DNA from 3 places in the Ensifer sp. D2-11 genome. Region 3 is predicted to be linked to each of the others. Evidence: predicted binding sites of a transcription regulator. Region 3 holds the regulator's gene; each other region holds the start of a gene.
The links. Region 3 encodes PhoB, which activates phosphate uptake and scavenging genes when phosphate is short. Its sites were predicted from a motif close to TGTCATNNANCTGTCAT; they were not measured.
Positions count from the first base shown of each region.

Region 1: M1D34_RS29330 (DUF4956 domain-containing protein) is a predicted target of PhoB. The motif match lies at 1,562-1,578, and genes of this name have one in related genera.
Region 2: M1D34_RS16215 (DUF2794 domain-containing protein) is a predicted target of PhoB. The motif match lies at 5,123-5,139, and genes of this name have one in related genera.

Region 1 covers NZ_CP096435.1:731,368-738,506, forward strand. Annotated here, with positions in the region: gene M1D34_RS29325 (cation:proton antiporter domain-containing protein) at 1-722, shown strand, start outside; gene M1D34_RS29330 (DUF4956 domain-containing protein) at 1,828-2,343, shown strand; gene M1D34_RS29335 (polyphosphate polymerase domain-containing protein) at 2,321-3,124, shown strand; gene M1D34_RS29340 (esterase-like activity of phytase family protein) at 3,148-4,086, shown strand; gene M1D34_RS29345 (sensor histidine kinase) at 4,376-6,028, shown strand; gene M1D34_RS29350 (response regulator transcription factor) at 6,127-6,804, shown strand.
Region 2 covers NZ_CP096433.1:3,407,165-3,414,303, reverse strand. Annotated here, with positions in the region: gene M1D34_RS16245 (ABC transporter permease) at 1-1,524, shown strand, start outside; gene M1D34_RS16240 (Bax inhibitor-1/YccA family protein) at 1,771-2,508, shown strand; gene M1D34_RS16235 (GNAT family N-acetyltransferase) at 2,634-3,191, shown strand; gene M1D34_RS16230 (ATP-dependent Clp protease proteolytic subunit) at 3,213-3,830, opposite strand; gene M1D34_RS16225 (SRPBCC family protein) at 3,875-4,234, opposite strand; gene M1D34_RS16220 (ArsR/SmtB family transcription factor) at 4,231-4,545, opposite strand; gene M1D34_RS16215 (DUF2794 domain-containing protein) at 4,698-5,108, opposite strand; gene M1D34_RS16210 (DUF1223 domain-containing protein) at 5,437-6,240, opposite strand; gene acnA (aconitate hydratase AcnA) at 6,483-7,139, opposite strand, start outside.
Region 3 covers NZ_CP096433.1:2,719,857-2,726,995, forward strand. Annotated here, with positions in the region: gene M1D34_RS13095 (aspartate aminotransferase family protein) at 1-293, opposite strand, end outside; gene M1D34_RS13100 (hypothetical protein) at 307-552, opposite strand; gene M1D34_RS13105 (GcrA family cell cycle regulator) at 704-1,225, shown strand; gene phoB (phosphate regulon transcriptional regulator PhoB) at 1,320-2,003, opposite strand; gene phoU (phosphate signaling complex protein PhoU) at 2,114-2,827, opposite strand; gene pstB (phosphate ABC transporter ATP-binding protein PstB) at 2,914-3,729, opposite strand; gene pstA (phosphate ABC transporter permease PstA) at 3,743-5,065, opposite strand; gene pstC (phosphate ABC transporter permease subunit PstC) at 5,062-6,546, opposite strand; gene M1D34_RS13135 (substrate-binding domain-containing protein) at 6,638-7,139, opposite strand, start outside.

The DNA.
Region 1 (7,139 bases), on a different replicon from region 3:
TAGCTCTGACACTCGGCCTCAGCCTCGCACAGATCGGCGAGTTCTCCTTCATACTTGCGGCGTTGGGAGTTGAACTCAAGCTTCTTCCGGAGGCAGGACGGGACCTGGTGCTTGCCGGAGCGATCCTATCCATTCTCATCAACCCTCTTCTATTCGCCGGGTTCGCTCGCCTAACGCCATGGCTCAAGCCACGCGAGCCGGCCGGAACCGTACAGGAAGACAGCAAGACAGACACACCCGAGCTCACTGGTAGCCGTCTCACCGACCATGCTGTCCTCGTCGGCTATGGGCGGGTTGGGAGCCTGGTTGCAGAGACGTTGCAAAAAGCCCGGCTGCCTTACCTGATAATCGAGGAACGGCAAGCGGTTGCCGATCAACTCCGGGCGCTTGGCACGGAGGTCATTATTGGAAATGCCGCTCAGCCCGGATTACTCGAGGCGGCCAACGTTGGCGCAGCCAAATGGTTGATCAGCGCCATTCCAAGCCCGTTCGAAAGTGGCAACCTCATCGAGCGCGCCCGCACAGTGAATCCGCCACTCGAGATCATCGCCCGCGCCCATTCCGACGCTGAGGTCGATTACCTGACAAAGTTGGGAGCGAATCTCATCATAATGGGAGAGCGGGAGATCGCGCGGAGCATCTCGGAACATATTTTAAGCCACATCGATGTATCCGCAGCTCCCAATCCCAACGAAGGCCAAACAGGCCGCATATCAGAATAAGCTTGCGCTGAACTGCGGACAGTCCCTCGCCTTGAGAGGAACCGAACCAGCGGCTCCGCACCGGCGCATTCTAACTGCCTGATATTCCCGGCGATCCCGAATACGCGATGTGCGTCAACAGAACCGAGCCTAGATGGGCTGGCTTAACTATCGTGTCGTTTGCTCTAATCGATGAATGAAGGCCACCGGCAAAGGTGTCTTGATCGCCTCTGGGCCCCTTGCGAATGTACTCCTCAGCAGTCGCGAACTTTTCGGGTTCAGTTGCCCGAGATAACGAATTGCCGCTTCGACCGAGAACTCGCTCCCGCGTATCTCGAAAATTGGGCGCAAGAGCTCAAATGTAAGCACCCAATTGGCCGCGCCTGCCGGATAGCGCCTTGTCTGCCCTTGGATTCAAATCGGGTGGCAAGCTTGTTGCGGGATCATATGCAAGACCGACACGCAGATGCCGCGCGGGTCGGCTAGTCCTTCGACACAGGGAGCGACTTTGACCCCGTCCCAGTAGATACCTTCACCATCACGTATCACATCCCCGACACTACAGTAGAACGGGCACCAGGTTAACGCGGAGGAGACCGTGCCGGGAGAGCGCATGCGGCTATCGATTGAGAATGCCCGTTGGTTCTTGCAGCAAGCACGTTCGCGCAGGCGTCGCCGCTAGCTCCCCGTCTCCGCGATAGCGCACTTCGGAGCCTCAGGTGCCGCCCACTAGTGCCGGTGCGACGGAGGCGCGGCCCCTCTTACCGGGCTCTAACCTTGCGTTCTCCGAAATCTAATCTGCGGCTCTCCGAAATCTCGCCGGCCTCACACTCGGCCTTAGTCGGCGTAGTTCATAAAAGTGTCATCGGACTGTCACATTTCGAAAAGGCGTGCGGGCAAACTGTTGATCGGTAACCGGCTTGGGCGCTGTATCGCGAGTTCTCCAGCACCACTCGATGGCGCTTTGGATAACCGAGGGAGCTGAAATGAATATCTTTGATTTGAATTTGGCAGCGGTGCCCGGTGTCTCGGCGGCGGTGAGGGCGTCATGACAACCGACCTCGTGCAAACCCTCCAAGATCCACTCGCGGCTCAGTCGATCAGGTTCGCCCTGAACCTCGCGGGAATGATGTTGCTTATCTTCGGCATGTATTATCGACGATACCGCGACAAGGAATTAGTCACGGCGGCCGCGCTATTCAATATATTTACCTTCGCAGTGCTGACCGTCCTGTCGTCTGTGAATTTCAGCGTGGCAGCTGGTTTCGGCCTGTTCGCTATCTTGGCCCTATTTACGCTGCGCTCCGAGCCGCTCACCAAAACCGAGATGACCTATTTCTTCGGCAGCGTCGCCATCGCAGTCATCTCGTCGGTGCAGGGAACCACGTTGCCCTTCGCGGCCATGGTCGTGCTGTTCGTGCTCGTCGGTGCCTACGTCGTCGATCATCCAAAGATCCTGCAATCCGTTAGCGGGGCGAAGGTCACGCTGGACAAGATCCACCTCACGTTGCTGTCGGACCCCAAGACGATGCGCGCCGAGCTCTCAGAGCGGTTGGGCGTCGACGTGCTGTCCTATCAAGTTCTCCAACTCGACTACATAACGGAAATGGCGAGGCTCAATGTCTACTATCGCAATCACTGACGGTTGGCTGGAGTGGGTCTTCGAGCCCATCAGCCTCGACACCCTCAACGCAAAGGCAGCCATGCTGGAACGGCTTGACAACAAATATGTCGTCGGGGCGGCCGTTCTGAGCCGCGCCGCGACTGAGCTGGCGTTGCATTTCGATGTGCTTGAGATCAACGGACGCCGGTCATTCACCTACGAAACCTGCTATTTCGACGGTGCGGACCGGCAGAGCTATTTCGATCACCACCAAGGCCGGCGCAGGCGGGCCAAGGTCCGAATCCGGAAATATCTTGAGGCGGACCTCTGCTTCGTCGAGGTAAAGCTCAAAGACAAGCGCGGCGCCACTATCAAGAAGCGGCTGCCCTACGATCCAGGCAAATTCGGTGTCCTTGACGACGCCGCGCTAGGCTATGTCGACCGAGTCTATTTCGATCAGTATGGTCAGCATTTTCCATACGAACTCTCTCGGGTCATCGACATGCGGTATGTCCGCATGACGCTGGTCGCGAAAGAAGGCGGGGAGCGTATGACGATTGATGGTCAACTGCACTTCTTTGCTCCTGGTTCGTCGCATGCCGTCCGCGATGACCGCTTCATCCTCGAAACCAAGTCAGCAAATGGCAATGGGATAGCCGACCGCCTTCTGCGGACGCTGCACCAGCATCCCACTAGAAACTGTTCGAAATACTGCACCGGCATAGCGATCCTGAACCAGACGAAGAAGCACAACAAATTCCTTCCGGCGCTTCGCAAGCTTGGAGGCGTTCCCGCGCCACAAGGGGTATTGGTCACATGATTAGTCGAAAAGCGGTTAGTCTTATGTTCAATCGTCTTGCGTGGGCTTCGATGCTGCTTGCCACGTCGGCCGTGACAACGGAGAGTACCGCAGCCGCGCCAAGGCTGGAGGCGTTGGACAGCATCAACATCCCCGCTGAGGGCGCAAACGGAGTCAGAATCGAGGAATTTTCCGGCCTGGCGTGGGATGAGGATGAGCAACTCCTTTATGCGGTTTCCGATGGCGGCGTTCTCCACCATTTTCGCCTTCGGTTGAACGGGCTCCGGATCGAGGAGATTCAACCCGTTTTTTCCGCCCCGATCGCAGCGTTGACAGGCGGTACTTCGGCCGAGCGGGTCACCAATGCGGAAGGACTGACGGTACTCAACCATGACAATGGTGAGCGATCGGACAGTGAGCTGCTGGTAGCGTTCGAGGACGGACCTGCGATTGTCCGGTTTACACCACAGGGCAACCGGATCGTCGACATTGCATTGCCTGGCGCCCTGGCCGACGAGCGGCAATACCGCAAGAAAAACAGCCGCCTCGAAGCGGTCGAATTTGACAGGCTTCACGGTGTGCTGACCGCGCCGGAACAGCCTTTGGAGGGGCAGCCGGAAGACCGGCACACAATTTATGCCGCCGACGGAACGACTTGGTCGTTCGCGGCTTTTCAGCCCGACAGCAGGCTCAAGGCGATCCAAGAGCTGCCGGACGGCAATCTCCTGATTCTGGAGCGAACGCGCGACGGAAAAGGGGGCACACCATCGGCGCGCCTTCGCTATCTCGATCTTACCGCTTGCTCCGCGGAACGGGAGTGCCCCCTGATAGAGCTTTCCGCCAGGCCGGATGCGATGCTCGTGAATAACTTCGAGGGGCTGGCGCGTCTATCGGGGGACCTATTTCTCATGGTCACCGACAAGACAAAGAAGGACAGCGAACCGACGACCTTCGTGCTGTTCAAGGTTACAACTGGTCCCTAAGCGCGGCCGTTCACCCGGCGTGCGATGTAATGAGGTACCCGGCTGGTCTCCCCCTCGCTGGGGTGAAGTCCTGCGGCACAATGCCAATTCTCACCAATTTATAATCTGCCTCTCCCGTATACTTAATCGTCGTCGGCTATGTATGGTCGAGCGGCGCAGTGCAAATTTCCGCCGATCTAAGCAAGCCGGCCGCCGAGCGTACGCCTCTACCGCTTTCGGCCCATCTGGGAGCGGAATTGGATTTTCATGAACCCGTCGGATTCGGGTTGTCAACGCAGATGGACGGCCGATGGGTATCAGGTTCCGCATTCTTCTGTTTCAAACGATTGTGGTCGCATCAGTCCTGATGATGGCCGCCATTGTCTACATTACCATCCGTTCTACAAACTATTACACGCAGCGTATCCAGTGGGCCAACAACCAACTCGATGCTGTCACGGCGCTAACCGTCAACGCAAACCGATATTCCGAGCAGATCGCCGAATTCCTCCTGATTGGTGAACCCGAGCGCTCCGATTACGAGAGCGCCAGTGCGGAACTTGAACAAGGCTTCGATAAGCTCGAGAGGCTGACCAGAGGCGAGGCCGAATTCCTTGTGGGCAGCAGTCAACAAGAAGACGGCGGTGATGAAATCTTTCGCATTATGCGGATGCGCACGCTTTCCGGGGAAATCAACAAGGCCACCTCCGAAGCAATCAGCCTGCGCAACCAGGGGCGCCAGGAAGAGGCGGTCAGGGTTTTTCGCCGTGACATCGAGAACCGTTTCGACGCCGAGTTCGAAAACATTCTGGAGGCAGCACGACGCGACGAAGAGGAAGAGGTCAGCCGGACCGAGCTGCAGGCCGATGCATTGTGGCGACGCTTGACTTGGATAACAGCGGCGCTTGCGGCCGCGGCCGTTTTCCTTTGCTTTGTCGCCGCTATCCTTCTTGCCCGATCTCTGATGCGCCCGATCGGCCTTCTGACCCGGGGCACCGAGGCAATCAGCAACGGCGAACTCGACCACAGAATCAGCTACGACAGCCGCGACGAACTCGGTGCGCTGGCCAAACGCTTCAATGAAATGGCCGCCATCCAGGAAGACCAACGCAACCGGTTACTCAATGCCAAAGCGGAGCTCGAGCATGAGGTGGCCGCGCGAACCGCGCAGCTTGCCGCGGCGAACCAACGCCTAACCGACCTCGATCGGTTGCGAGTCCAGTTCCTCGCAGACATTAGCCATGAACTCCGTACGCCCTTGACCGCTCTTCGCGGCGAAGCGGAAATTCCGCTGCGCCACGGTTCAAAGCCCGAAGCAGTTTACCGCGATGCGCTGGAACGAATCGTCACCCAGAGCCTGGAGATGGGTCGCCTCGTGGACGATCTGGTTTTTTTGTCCCGCTCGGAAACCGATACTATCCGCTTCGAAGCCCGCCGCGCGGACCTCGTGATCATCGTCGCCGACGCACTCCACGAAGGCGAGATCCTGGCGCGCGCCAAAGATATCTCGATCACGGCGGACTACAGTACCGATCCGGTTTGGATCACTGCCGACGCGCAGCGACTTAAGCAGGCTCTCCTCATCGTTCTCGACAACGCCATAAAGTATTCTCCACGTGGGCGCTCGGTGAGCTTGACCATGACCGTTGAGAACGGACATGCCGAGATTGCGATTCGGGATACGGGGTTGGGCATCGCAGCTGAGGAAATATCCAAGGTGTTCGAACGATTTTACCGCGGCAGAAGTCCAAAGGCATCGCGGCAGCCTGGCAGCGGCCTCGGCCTTTCGATCGCCAGATGGCTGATCGAAAAGCACCAGGGCGAGATCGAACTCACGAGCGAGGTCGGGGCTTTTACGGAGGTTCGCATCCGCATTCCATGCGGGGACACCTCTTCGGATGAGAGCACGGGCGCAGCGATGATCGCTTCGAAAAACATCCCGCGTGAAGCCAGCATGGAATAAACCGCGACCTTCTCCGTTTCTTAGAAGCTTGACAGAGTGATCGGGACCGCGAGAGTTGCGTGAGATGCTCGGGTCACGGGGGACGGAGGTGATGTCGCATGCCAAAGATTCTGGTGGTGGAGGATGACGATCGCATCGTAGGTTTTATCAAGCGAGGATTAGAAGCAGAGGGCTATCTCGTCGATTTGGTAAGCAACGGCGAGGACGCTCTGGCGATGGTGCGGGACGCACCATATTCGCTGATCATTCTCGACCGGGTGCTTCCTGGAATCGACGGCCTGGAAGTGTGTCGGAGGTTACGGCGCGAGCGGCACGAGCATCTTATCCTGATGCTCACGGCCAGAGACAGCCTCCAGGACAAGGTTGAGGGACTAAAGGGCGGCGCCGACGACTACCTGACCAAACCGTTCGCCTTCGATGAACTGATCGCGCGCATGGAAGCGCTGCTTCGTCGGGGTTCCAGCGCGGGCGGCGCGGATCCGGTGCTGCGGGTCGGGGATCTTCTGCTCGACCCGACCAGCAAAAAGGTCTGGCGTGGTGAGCGCGAGATTAGCCTGACCGCCAAAGAATTCAGGCTTCTCACCTATTTAATGTCGCATTCTGGCGCCGTCATCAGTCGCACGCGACTACTCAACAATGTCTGGGATCTGAGCTTTGACCCCGAAACGAAGGTAGTCGATGTCTACATACGGTACCTCCGCCGCAAGATCGATGGCGCGGACGAACGGCCCCTCATAAAGACCGTACGCGGCTTCGGCTACGTCATTTCGCCCTGAACCAACTTCTTAGAGCGCCGCGCAGTTACCTGGGGAGCAAGGGCGACGACGCCTTAGCTATCTCTGCGCAAGGCAGGCGAGAGGTTTCGCCAGACGCGCGACAGTCGGCGCACCGAACTCGTCCAGGATTTCGTCGAGCGGGATTGCCAATCTGATCTCCGACGGCCGCGAGACCCGCTAGGTGGGCCCGGGGATTGGCGCCGCTCAGCCGGCCATCGCCAAGATGCTCAAGCGTCTCGCCGCCGACGGGTTGATCCAGCAAAAACTCCATCGGGGTGCTTTCCTCACCGCCGCGGGCCGAACAAAACTGCGAGAATGAGCGTGGTCATCAAACA
Region 2 (7,139 bases), 690 kb from region 3:
CAGTTCCTTGCCGGCCTGCTGCCCGTCTCCACCGCGTTCGTGCTCTATCCCTCCGCCCTGGGCCTTGCGGCGCTTTTCGGCCTCTTGACGGCGCTGACCTTCGCCATCCTGCCGCTCGGGCGGGCGCGCCGGGTGCCGGCGACTGCGCTTTTCCGGCAACAGGGTTTCGAGCCGACGGGCTTGCCTGCCCTGCCCTATCTCGCCGGAGCCTTCATCTGCCTGGCAGCACTTGCCGGGCTCGCGGTCTGGACCGCCTATGACCGTTACATTTCGCTGATCTTCCTTGGCGCGATCGCCTTTGCCTTCATCGTGCTGCGCGGGGTTTCGCTCCTCATATCCTGGCTGGCGCGGCGCAGCCCGCGCGTCAATTCGCCGGCGCTGAGATTGGCGATCGGAAACATTCACCGGCCGGGCGCCCTGACGCCGTCGGTGGTGCTGTCGCTCGGTCTCGGCCTCGCTCTTCTGGTGACACTGGCGCTCATCGACGGCAATCTGCGGCGCGAGCTCACCGGCGACATGGCCGAGCGCGCTCCCAACTTCTTCTTCGTCGACATCCAGGGCAGCGAGATCGAAGGCTTCCGCTCCCTGCTCGCAGGAGCGATGCCGGAGGGCAAGATCATCGAAGTGCCTATGCTGCGCGGGCGCATCGTCGCGCTCAACGGCGAGGATGTGAACAGCCGCAACGTTCCCCCCGGCGGCCAATGGGTGCTGCGCGGAGATCGCGGCATCACCTATGCCAGGAACAGGCCTGAAAATTCGAAACTCACCGAAGGCAGCTGGTGGCCCGAGGACTATGGCGGCGAGCCGCTCGTCTCCTTCTCGGCGGAGGAAGCCCGCGAACTCGGGCTGAAGCTCGGCGATACGGTGACCGTCAACGTGCTCGGCCGCAACATCACGGCCCGGATCGCCAATTTCCGCGAGGTCGAGTGGGAATCGCTGTCGATCAATTTCGTCATGGTCTTCTCGCCGAACACCTTCGCCGGCGCCCCGCATGCCTGGCTCGCGACCATCATCGATCCCGACGCCTCGGCCGAGGAGGAGGCGGCGGTGTTGAAGAGGGTGACCAATGCCTATCCGACGATCACCAGCGTGCGTGTGAAGGACGCGCTCGACATCGTCAATACGCTGCTCGGGCAGCTTGCAACGGCGGTGCGCGCCGCCGCGGCGGTCGCGCTTATCGCGTCTATCCTCGTGCTCGCCGGCGCACTTGCCGCCGGCAACCGTGCCCGCATCCACGATGCGGTGGTCCTGAAGACGCTCGGCGCGACGCGGGCGACCCTGATCCGCGCCTTCAGCTACGAATACGTCATTCTCGGCCTGGCGACTGCCGTCTTCGCGCTCTTCGCCGGCGGCGTTTCGGCCTGGTTCGTCGTCAGCCGCATCATGACCCTGCCCTCGAGCTTCCTGCCGGACGTTGCCGTCGCGACGATCGTTCTTGCGCTGATCGTGACGGTCGGGATCGGCCTCGCCGGCACATGGCGCGTCCTCGGGCAAAAGGCCGCTCCGGTGCTGCGGGAACTCTGATCCTGCCATCCCTGTCGCGCGCTTTCGGCCACGATGGCCGAATTAACCGTAAATCACTCTAGTTTGATGGTCCGGCCGCCCGACTTTGTTCGATTCCAAGCGCTTCGCCCTTGTGCATGACGGCGTTCACCATCATATTTGTCCACAGGCATGCTGGAGCCCCGCAGCGGCGCCTGGGCGCGCAAAGGAACGACAAGGTTCGCCGCCCGACACCGTAACTTCAACCGGGGCTTAAATGAGGAAACAATGGCTGATCTGAGAAACTACCAAACCCGAATGTCGCCCGCCGGCGCTCAGGCGGGTGCCGTGATCGACGAAGGCCTTCGCGCTTATATGCTGAAGGTCTACAACCTGATGGCCCTCGGCCTGGCGATTACCGGCGTGGCAGCTTACGGAACCTATGCGCTTGCCGCCTCTAATCCGGCATTCGCCCAGCTTATCTACGCTTCGCCCCTGAAGTGGGTCGTTATGCTGGCGCCGCTTGCGCTGGTGTTCTTCCTGAGCTTCCGCATCAATTCCATGAGCGTTTCCGCGGCGCAGACGACCTTCTGGGTCTATGCGGCGCTGATGGGCCTGTCCCTGTCGTCGATCTTCCTGGTCTTCACCGGCCAGAGCATCGTGCAGACGTTCTTCGTGACGGCTGCTTCGTTCGGTGCCCTGTCGCTTTACGGCTATACGACGAAGAAGGACCTTTCGGGTCTCGGATCGTTCCTGATCATGGGCCTCTTCGGCGTGATCATCGCATCCGTCGTCAACATCTTCCTTGCCTCTTCGGCACTCGGCTTCGCGATCTCGGTGATCGGCGTGCTCATCTTCGCCGGCCTGACCGCCTACGACACGCAGAAGCTCAAGGAAATGTACTTTGAAGGCGATGACGCCTTGGTCGCCGGCCGCAAGGCCATCATGGGCGCGCTGACGCTCTACCTCGACTTCATCAACCTGTTCATGTTCATGCTGCAGTTCCTTGGCAACAAGAACGAGTAGTCGCGAACCGGTTCGACGGAAAAGGCGGCTTCGGCCGCCTTTTTTATTGCCCGGAACCGGTCTTGATCGATCCGGCGCATCCATGCGAGACAGTACAGATCCAACCATAACGCGCGAAGAATTCCATGACTGCCACGCTCCGCGACGCCGTTGCCGCCGACCTCCGCTCGATCACCGAAATCTATCGCGAGCCCGTCCTGAACGGGGTCGCGACCTATGAGGAGACGCCGCCATCCGAAGCCGAGATGGCGCTCCGCTTCTCCACGATCACCGGTAACGGCTACCCCTATGTGGTCGCGCTGGACGAGCGTGGCGGGGTTATCGGCTATGCCTATGCCTCCGCCTTCCGCAACCGCACCGCCTATCGGTTCCTGGTGGAGGATTCGATCTATCTTTCGCCGGAAGCGCGGGGCAAGGGCATCGGCAAGGCGCTGCTTTCCGAACTGGTCGGGCGTTGCACGGCTCTCGGCTTCCGGCAGATGATAGCGGTGATCGGCGGCGCGCACCCCTCATCGATCGCCCTGCACCGGGCGCTCGGCTTCGAGCTGCAGGGACTGATGAAGGCAACCGGCTTCAAGCATGGCCGATGGCTGGATACCGCCTTCATGCAGCGGCCGCTCGGAGAAGGAACCGCAACCAAGCCCACCGAGGGCGTCTATCCGGATACGCTTTATAGGAGCTGAGCCTGCCTGCGCAGGTGAGCTTCATGCGTCACGCTCAGCGCCGATCTCCCGTTCGGTGAGGATGCGGTCGATCAGACCCCACTCCAGAGCTTCTTCCGCCGTCATGAACCGGTCGCGATCCATGGCGCGCTCGAATTCTTCATATGTTCGCCCGCAATGCTCGGCATAAAGCCGCGTCATGCGGTGTTTGGTTCGCCTGATTTCCTCGGCATGGATGAGCATATCGGAGGCCTGTCCCTGAAAGCCGCCCGACGGTTGATGGACAAGGATGCTTGCGTTGGGCAAGGCGGTGCGCTCGCCCGCTTCGCCTGCCATCAGCAGGAACGATCCCATCGAGCGGGCCGTCCCCATGCAAAGCGTATGAACGGGCGCTCGGATGTATCGCATCGTGTCGTACATCGCGAAGCCGCTGGTAACGACACCGCCGGGCGAATTGATATAGAGTTGGATCGGCTTTTTGGGGCTTTCGGCCTCCAGGAACAACAGCTGTGCGCAAACGAGAGCGGACACTGCATCGTTCACCTCGCCGTTCAGAAAGATGATTCGCTCACGCAGCAGGCGGGAATAGATGTCGAAAGAGCGCTCGCCACGGCTGGATTGTTCGACGACCATAGGGACGAGTTGCATCGCTTCGCGCATAGGCGAACTCCTGTCTGATGAGCTTGTTTTGGTAGAATGAGACGTCAGGCGGCGCGCATCAGCCAAAGCCGATTGCTATTCGCTGCCGGCGGAGTTCGCGGAGCCAGTCGCTCATCCTCCAGCCCATGGATAATTCTAAGAATCGTGCCGCCGTCATTGTTGGGTCTGACCTGGAACGCCACGAGGCTTTCGAGAAAGGGAGGCTCGTCGTCGCGCATTTTGTAGCGGATTTCCTTGCCCGGTGCGGTGGAGACAGGCTCAGCCCCGGCCAGTTCCCGCCTGGGCAACCATCTCTCACGAAACTCAGGCATGCTGATCGCCCGCCAAACCTTTTCAGGCGCTTCATCGAGTTCGTATTCGAGCACCAGATTCCTTGCCTGCTCGTTTAGCTCCACATCGTTCATTGATCCATATCCCTCAGCAAGACCTTCAACGCATCGATCCGCGCCGGCCAGTAGGCGCGATACTTCGCCAGCCATCCGGCTATGAGCGCCAGCCCCTCCGGGTCGACCTCGTAGTTCACGAAGCGCCCCTGCCGTTCCTCCCGCACCAGCTTTGCATTACGCAATACGTGGAGGTGTTGGGACATGGCCGGCTGGCTGATGTCCATTCCGTTGCGCAAGGCACTGGCGTTCATACTTCCGCTCGCCAGCTTCTCGAAGATTGCACGGCGTGTCGGGTCGGCGAGAGCTTTGAATATGTCGTTCTCAATCATGACGTCAGATAAGCATACACTTATCTGATTCGCAACACTGATGGCACGCTCGGTGCAGGCGATTTGGCCCTGCCCGCCGTTTCAGGGATAAACCCGCCTGCGGGGAGAAGGTGCCGGCAGGCGGATGAGGGGCAGCTCCAGTGATATGTCGGTCAGGTCTTGACGAGCTTCAGCACCTTGTCGAAGGCCTTGAGCACCTGGGCGAGCTCGTGGCCCCGCTTCAATATCGTCCCGTGAGCGTTGAGCACGCTGAAGGCGCCCTGTTTCGCGGCGAGCTTCGGGTTTTTCTCGATGCGGTAGAGGGGCACTTCTCCGGCGCGCTTGAACACCGAGAAAACGGCCCGGTCCCTCAGATGGTCGATCGCATAGTCGCGCCACTCCCCTTCGCCCACCATACGGCCGTAGACCTTGAGGATCAGGTCGAGTTCGCGGCGATGGAAGGTGACGGGCGGGGGGTTCTTGGCTTGCTTGTATTCGTGAAGATCGACGACCACATCGGAGGTGGTCCGGCCGTAGTGACGTGCTTCGCCTCGCGGCAAATCCGTTTCATCAGTCATCGGCATTTCGGCCTTCTAATGTGACAGGACCACGACAGTGTGCCTCACACGATCGGAAAAGCAAGACGGAAGCTGTTGATCAATGTCAGCAATTCTTGGGGCTGCCGCAATTCAGTCAAAACGCCGCCCCAATTCGCCGCAACACTCCGACCGCTGCCGGACAGAGTCGTTGCCACCGTATGTCCGGCCAGCCGTCATGCTGCGGGAGGTTCTCGAACGCAGACATGGCTGGTTCGGTCCGGTAACTTCGAACCCTCAGCCCCAGCCCCTCGATGCTGCCGGGCCGAACCATCCCCTGTTCCGCCGCAAGCGAGGCGGAACGTTTCCTGCGTCCTCAGAGCTTTCCCTGCGGCCCCGCGAGAACCGTTGCAGCGCCGATGATGGCTCCGGGCGTTTCCTTGTCCTTCATCGATTGCAGCAGCACCGCGCAACCGCTGTTGCCCTGGCCTTCGATCAGGACCGAGGCGGGCAGCGTGAATTCCGCGGGCTTTCCCTCCCACATGCCGATCGTCTGGATGTCGCGCACGGCATGCCAATAGGCGATCTCCTTGCCGCTGTTCTCGCCCTTCTCGACCTTGACCACCCTTGCCCGGTCGAAATAGACGACGACGACATTCGCCCTGCCTTTGCCGGCACCGACCTTGATCGAGATTTCATCGCCGCCGATCGAGGCATCGACCGGCACCGACAGGCCCTTGCCCTTCTCGTCCATCAACGCAAGCCGGTTCCTGATGGCCGGCAGGTCCGCGCCGTTGGCATGATCGCGCCCGTTCAGGATCGCCTGCGGCGTGTAGACGCCGTAGCGGCCGAGCATCCGCGCATAGGCATATTGCCGCTCGGTATTTTCCTTGGAAGCGAGCGTGTCCGCCCATCCGAGATAATTCCAGTAGTCGACATGATAGGCGAGCGCGACGACCTCGCCTTCATCGACGAGCTTCTTGAGCGCTGCGTCCGCCGGCGGACAGGAGGAGCAGCCCTGGCTGGTGAAGAGTTCGACGACGCCCTTGATCTCCCCGCCCCCGACCGCCCCGTCCTTGGCCGCCCTGCCGTCATCCGCTGCGGACGCTCCGCAGAACGCACCAAACAGCCCGACCGCCAGGGCGAGACGTCGGATTGTTGGTGTGCAGGCGGATATCATGGCGTCTTTGTTCGTGCTCGTTAGAGCACTTCCGGGAAAATGTGGAACCGTTTTCCATCCGGAAGTGCGTCGTTTCAACGCGATTGCCGCGTGGGGAGACCCCTACATACGACGGGTATTCTTCAACGAAAAGTCACGTTGGAGTGACTGCCGCAAAGCCGTGGAAAACCCACGCCGAGCTGGCATGAAAAAGCCGGGACGCCGCTGTAGACGCCCCGGCTTTTCTGTTCATGACTTGCCGATCAGGCGGCGAGATCGCGCAGAACCGTCTGCAGGATGCCGCCATTGTTGACGTAGGTGACCTCGTCGAGCGTATCGATGCGGCAGATGAGCGGGACCTCCTTTACCGAGCCGTCGCCATAGGTGATCTTCGCCACGCGCTTCTCGCGCGGCTGGACGTTGGCGAGATTCTCGATCGTCACGACTTCGTCGCCCTTGAGACCCAGCGATTCCCAGGTCATGCCTTCCTCGAAGACGAAGGGGACGACGCCCATGCCGACCAGGTTCGAACGGTGGATGCGTTCGAAGGACTGGGCGATCACGGCCTTGACGCCGAGGAGGTTTGTGCCCTTGGCCGCCCAGTCACGCGAAGAGCCGTTGCCGTATTCGACACCGGCGAAGATGACGAGCGGAACGCCCTCCTCCTTGTACTGCATGGCCGCGTCATAGATCGACATCTCCTCCTTGGAGGGATAGTGGATCGTATAACCGCCTTCCTTGCCGTTCGGGCCGAGCATGTGGTTGCGGATGCGGATATTGGCGAAGGTGCCGCGCATCATCACCTCATGATTGCCGCGGCGCGTGCCGTACTGGTTGAAGTCGGCAATCCCGACGCCATGCTCGAGCAGATAGGCGCCGGCAGGCGAGGCCGCCTTGATCGAACCGGCCGGGGAAATGTG
Region 3 (7,139 bases):
CCCGAATTGGTGAAGAACACCCGATCGGCGAAGGTCACCTGGGTCAGCCGCCGCGCAAGGCTTTCCTGCCCCGCAATCTCGTAGAGATTGGACAGATGCCAGACCTTGTCGGCCTGCGCCTTCAGCGCCTCGACGAGATGAGGATGGGCATGGCCGAGCGAGTTCACGGCGACACCGGCAGCGAAATCGAGATAGCGCGTGCCGTCTTCGGCGATCAGCCAAACGCCTTCACCTCGCTCGAAACGCAACGGCGCGCGCAGATAGGTGTCGTAAAGCGGCGTGGTTGCGGCCATGTCGAGCTCTCCTTCATTCCGGCGGCATCGGACCGTTCGGCCCGATAAAAATCAAAAATGCCGCCTTGCGGCGGCGACAGGCACTATTCCCATTTCGCACCGCGATGTCAACAAAACCAAGGTTTGCAGGCGCTTTGCGGATACCGATTCCGAAGCGCGAAAAAATCGCACTCTGGGACTTGCAAAAATGCAACGCTCCGACAGCAAGTTGGGGAAAACCGCGAAATCGATTCGGCGCGATTCCGGCGACTCTTGCCACGGAGTCACCCTGCCGGTAGGTTAACATTCAATTACTAGACGCATGCGGCGGACCTAGTCACCAAAAGTATTATCGCGTTGAATCTTCGGGTTTTTCCCGGAGAGCGGTGACGGATTCCGCCATCCCAACGCCGAGAACGGGGAGTGCAGAGATGAACTGGACTGACGAGCGGGTCGAGAAACTGAAGAAGCTGTGGTCGGAGGGCCTGAGCGCCAGCCAGATCGCGGCGCAGTTGGGCGGCGTCAGCCGCAACGCGGTCATCGGCAAGGTTCATCGGCTGAGCCTGCCCGGGCGCGCCAAGGCCGGCGGAAGCACGGCCGCTGCAGCCCGCCCCAAACGGGCGACGTCTGCCCCGCGCGCACCGAACTATGCTGCGCGTTCCGTAACCCGCACCGTAACCCGCACGGCCGGTGCGACCGCGCTCAAGGAAGAGCTCGCCGTCGACCTGGCGATCGACCAGGAGCTGCAGATCGACAGGAATATCGTCCTGCCGATGTCGCGGCGGCTGGAGCTCACGGAGCTTACCGAACGCACCTGCAAGTGGCCGATCGGCGACCCGCTCAAGGAAGAGTTCCACTTCTGCGGCAACGACTCCCCGGAAGCCTCTCCCTATTGCACCTTTCATGCCCGGCTGGCCTACCAGCCCTCTGCCGAGCGCCGGCGCATGCGCTGAGGCGCCTGCTCATTCCGCTCTGGATGCACGACGAAAAATGGGGCCGTAAAGGCCCCTTTTTTCTTTGCCATGCCGTAAGCCGGCACCTTCGGTCTCAGCTCTCCAGCGAATAGCCCGCGCCGCGCACCGTCCGGATGACGTCGGGCATGTTGGAGAAGTTCAGTGCCTTGCGCAGACGTCCGACATGGACGTCCACGGTCCGTTCGTCGACATAGATGTCGTGCCCCCAGACACCGTCCAGGAGCTGTGAACGGGAGAAGACGCGCCCCGGTGAGGACATGAGAAATTCCAGCAGCCGGAACTCCGTCGGGCCGAGGCGCACTTCACGGCTGCGGCGGTGGACGCGGTGCGTCTCCCTGTCGAGCTCGATATCGCCGCAGCGCAGGAGCGTCGACAGAACCTCGGGCTTGGCGCGCCTGAGCATCGCCTTGACCCTCGCCATCAGTTCCGGCGTCGAGAAGGGCTTGACGACGTAATCGTCGGCCCCGGTGGCAAGGCCCCGCACGCGCTCGCTCTCCTCGCCGCGCGCCGTCAGCATGATGATCGGCAGGCGCTCCGTTTCCGGCCGCTGGCGCAGCCTGCGGCAGAGCTCGATGCCGGAAACCCCGGGCAGCATCCAATCGAGGATGAGAAGGTCGGGCAGGCGCTCCTGCAGGCGGATCTCCGCCTCGTCGCCGCGAAGGATCGTATCGACCTCGAAGCCTTCTGCCTCGAGATTGTAGCGCAGGAGAACGCTTAGGGCTTCCTCATCTTCGACTACGGCAATCTTCGGCAACATTCAGTAGGACTCCTTCCTACGCACGACAGCCGTCATGCCGCCGCGCACGGTGGTAGGCCGCGCCAAAGCGGCCGGAACAAATTCTGCATAGGCCCGGATGCCGGGCGATCTCAGTCCGTCACGGAACCCAATGTCGACGTCATGTCGTCCTTCGGCCGTTCGCCCTGCGGCTGGGCGCCTGTCGCCATGTAGTAGATCGTTTCGGCAATGTTGGTCGCGTGATCGCCGATACGCTCGATGTTCTTGGCGCAGAAAAGAAGATGCGTGCAGGGCGTGATGTTGCGCGGATCTTCCATCATGTAGGTCAGCAGTTCCCGGAACAGAGAAGTGTAGATCGCGTCGATCTCTTCATCGCGTTCGCGAATGCTGTTCGCCTTTTCCGGCGAACGGGAGGCGTAGACGTCCAGGACTTCCTTCAACTGAACGAGCGCGAGCTCGGCCAGGTGTTCGAGGCCGCGCGCAAGCTTGCGCGGTATGCCCGAACCGGCGACGGCAATCACGCGCTTGGCGGTGTTCTTGCCGAGATCGCCGACGCGCTCCAGGTCCGCGGCGATACGGATCGAACCCATGATCTCCCGTAGATCCGAGGCCATGGGCTGGCGTTTGGCAATGGTGACGATCGCCTTTTCGCCGATCTGCCGTTCCGCGTCGTCCAGAATGGTGTCGTCGGAGATAACCTTCTGGGCGAGAGCAAGATCGGAATTGACGAGCGCACGGACGGAGTCCGCGACCATCTGCTCGGCAAGACCGCCCATCTCGGAGATGCGGCGCGTGAGATACTTCAACTCTTCGTCGAAGGCGGACATGATGTGTGCGTGAGACATATTCGTTTCCTCGGGAGACCCGCCGTTCTGAATGGCTCGGTCGATCTTAAACCGGGAGGGACGGAAAAGCGCCGCCCCTCTCGCCATCAGCCGAAGCGGCCCATGATGTAGTCCTGGGTGCGCTGATCGTCCGGGTTGGTGAACATTTTGTCGGTATCGTTCTCCTCGACGAGATTGCCGAGATGGAACATGGCCGTGCGCTGCGACACGCGCGCCGCCTGCTGCATCGAGTGGGTGACGATCACGATCGTGAAATTCGCCCGCAATTCGTGGATGAGTTCCTCGACTTTCGCGGTCGCGATGGGATCGAGCGCCGAGCAGGGCTCGTCCATCAGGATGACTTCCGGGCTGACCGCGACGGCGCGGGCGATGCAGAGGCGCTGCTGCTGACCGCCGGAAAGTCCGGTGCCCGGCTCCTGCAGCCGATCCTTCACCTCGTTCCAGAGCCCGGCCTTCTGCAGGCTCGTTTCCACGACCTCGTCGAGTTCGGCCTTGGTGCGTGCCAGGCCATGGATGCGCGGCCCGTAGGAGACATTGTCGTAGATCGACTTCGGGAACGGATTGGGTTTTTGGAACACCATGCCGACCCGGGCGCGCAGCTCCACCACGTCGATCGACGGATCGTAGATATCGTCCTCGTCGAGCGTGATCTTGCCGGTCACGCGGCAGTTCTCGATCGTGTCGTTCATGCGGTTCAAAGTGCGCAGAAACGTCGATTTGCCGCACCCTGAGGGACCGATCAGCGCCGTGACCGTGTTCTCGCGGATGTTGAGGTTGACGTCGAAGAGCGCGCGCTTTTCGCCGTAATAGACCGACACATCATTGCCGATCATCTTGTAAGGCACCGTATTCATTTTCTGGTCAAGAGCCTTTTCGACTGCAGCTTCCGACATGATGTTCATAGTCCTTACCCCACTACCAGCGACGCTCAAAGCGACGCCGCAAGAGAATTGCCCCGAGATTCATGAAGATGAGAAAGATCAGGAGAATGATGATCGCTCCGGACGTACGCTCGACGAAGGCACGCTCTGCCTCGTTCGCCCACATGTAGATCTGCACCGGCAGCGCCGTGGACGGCTCCAGCGGCGACCCCGGAAAGTCGACGACGAAGGCGACCATGCCGATCAGAAGCAGCGGCGCCGTTTCGCCCAGTGCATGGGCGAGGCCGATGATCGTGCCGGTCAGGATGCCGGGCATGGCAAGCGGCAGCACGTGATGGAAGATGGTCTGCATCTTCGATGCGCCGAGGCCGAGTGCGGCGGAGCGGATCGACGGAGGCACTGCCTTCAGGGCCGCCCTGGTAGCGATGATGATCGTCGGAAGCGTCATCAGCGTCAGCACGAAGGCACCGACGAGTGCTGCCGAGCGCGGCATGCCAGCGAAGTTGACGAAGACGGCAAGCCCGAGGAGGCCGTAGACGATGGACGGTACGGCCGCCAGGTTGTTGATGTTCACCTCGATCAGGTCCGTCAGCCGGTTTTTCGGCGCGAACTCCTCGAGATAGATGGAGGCGGCGACGCCGATCGGCAGCGACAGAACGAGCACGATCAGCATCATGTAGAGCGAGCCGAGAAGGGCGACGCCGACACCCGCCGCTTCAGGCCGGCTCGACGCGCCGAAGGTGAAGATGCCGGTGTTGAAGCTCTTCTTGAGCACGCCGGCCTCGGCAAGTTGGTTCATCCATGCGACCTGCTCATCCTTCACCTTGCGTTTGGTTTCGTCGACCGACAGGTCGATCTGTTCCTTGAACGCGGAATCGATGTTCGCCTCGGCAAGCAGCGTCACAGGGATCGTCCTGCCGATGACCGACGGATCGGCGACGACGATGTCACGCAGCTGCGTCCGGGCGCTGGCGGAGACCATATCGGCCGCCTGCTTCACCAGCGGCCGCTTCGACGGATCGAGGCCGAGCTGCTTTACCAGAGCCTCGCGCACCAGCAGCGGGTAGTTGGCGGTATAGAGTTGCTTCGGATCGGTCGCCCGTTCGTTCTTCGGATCGATCACCTTCTCGGAAAACTCGATCGGCAACGTGATCGTCGTCTGCTGGAAGGCGGTATAGCCCTTCGAAACGACGCTCCAGAGGAGAACCGCGAGGAAGAACAGACCGATGGCGATGGCGCTCATTCCGAAGGCACGGAAGCGGCGCTCCGCCGCATAGCGGCGCTTGATGCCGATATCGCGTCGGCTTGCGGCAGGTCGGGTGGAGACCCTTACCGTCGGGGAGGCAAATTCGGTCATTCGTACTGTTCCCGATATTTGCGCACAATGTAGAGCGCGTAGATGTTGAGGCCGAGCGTGATGACGAAGAGCGTGATGCCGAGCGCAAAGGCGACCAGCGTCTGCGGCGAGGTGAACTCGAGGTCGCCCGTCAGCTGATTCACGATCTTGACCGTCACCGTGGTCATCGGCTCTAGAGGGTTCAATTGCATGCGCGCCGCGACACCGGCAGCGAGCACGACGATCATCGTCTCGCCCACCGCGCGCGATGCCGTCAGAAGCAGCGCGCCGACGATGCCGGGAAGTGCTGCCGGCAGGATCACCTTCTTCACCGTTTCCGAGCGCGTCGCACCGAGGCCGAGCGAGCCGTCACGCAGCGCCCGCGGCACCTGGGTGATGATGTCGTCGGACAATGAAGAAACGAACGGGATGAGCATGATGCCCATGACGATGCCGGCGGTGATGACGCTCTGGGCCTGAATGAAGTTCTGGTAGTTGCCGGTGACGAGACCGTTCAGTTGCGCGGAGATGTCGCGCAGGAAAGGTCCCACAGTGACCAGCGCGAAGAAGCCGTAGACGATCGTCGGGATGCCGGCGAGCACTTCCAGGAGAGGCTTGGCCGTGGAACGCAGCCGCGGGCTTGCATACTCGGCCATGTAGATGGCGGCGAAGAGCCCGATCGGCACCGCGAAAAGCATCGCCACGAAGGCGATATACAGCGTGCCTGCAAGCAGCGGCAGCAGGCCGAACTGGCCGGAGGCGCCACCGCTTCCGGCCGCAGCGAAGCGCGGGTCCCAGACCGTGCCGAAGAAGAACTCGAAGGGCGACACCATGGTGAAGAAGCGGCCCGCCTCCGAGAGCATCGAGGCGACGATGCCGACCGTCGTGAGAATGGCTATGGACGAGGCGACGATGAGCGAGCCGAGCATGACGCGCTCCACCCGATTGCGGGCACGGAAACGGACGTCGATATTGCGGATCGCATAGAGTCCGCCGGCAACGGAAACGAGCAGCACGACGGCGCTCATCAGCCAGCGGCTGTATTGCCGCATCGCATTGAACTGCTGGGCGGACTGGACCATGTAGGGCTCGCCCTCGCCGGCAAGCGCCACGCCCTTGGAGGCCAGGACTTCCCGCATGTTGGTCGAACCGTTCTCGATAGCAGCGAGTTCGTCCGCACTCAGGCGCTCGAAGCCCGCGGCCACGGACTTAACCTGACCGAGCGCGAGTTGAACGGTGGCTGCCCCCTGGTTCTGGACCGGCTCCGGAAGAGACGAACGAACGGTGTAATCGACATAGATCGGAGCGGCGATGAGCCATACCGCAAGCAGAAGAAGAGCCGGCAGCATCGCCCAGATGGCGACGTAGCTGCCGTGATATCCGGGCAGGGAATGCAGGCTGGCGAGCTTGCCTCCGGACCGGGCGAACGAGCGGGCGCGGCCGGCAAGAAACGCAATGAAACCGATCAAAGCGATGATCAGGAGAAGGAGCGAAGTACTCATCGGCACGTCTCCGCGACAGGCTTGTCGTAAGCCCCGGCAAATTCGAAAAGAATGCGGCTCCGGCGCTGCGAAGCGCCGGAGCCTGTCATGATCAGAGCAGGTTGCCTGCCTCGAAGGACGTGCGGATTTCCTCACGCTCGGCGTCCGGAGCGGCGACGAGGCCGTATTCGGCGAGCGGGCTGTCGGGGCCGATCATCTGATCGTCAACGAAGAATTCGACATATTCCTTGAGACCCGGAATTACGCCGATGTGAGCCTTCTTGACGTAGAAGAACAGCGGGCGGGAAACCGGATACTCGCCGGAAGCGATCGTCTCGGTCGAGGGGACGATGCCGTTGACGGTCGCGACCTTCAGCTTGTCGGCGTTGTTTTCGTAGAAAGAGAGGCCGAAGACGCCGATGCCGTTCTTGTTCGAAGCGATGCGCGCCAGCGTTTCGGTGTAGTCGCCGTCGATGTCGACGGCCATGCCGTCCTTGCGTACGGCCACGCACTTGCTGAACTGCTGTTTTTCATCGCTGACGGCAGCCTTGATGACGTCCTGAGCGCCGGAGTCCTTGCAGCCGGCAGCAAGGATCTTCTCTTCGAAGACTTCG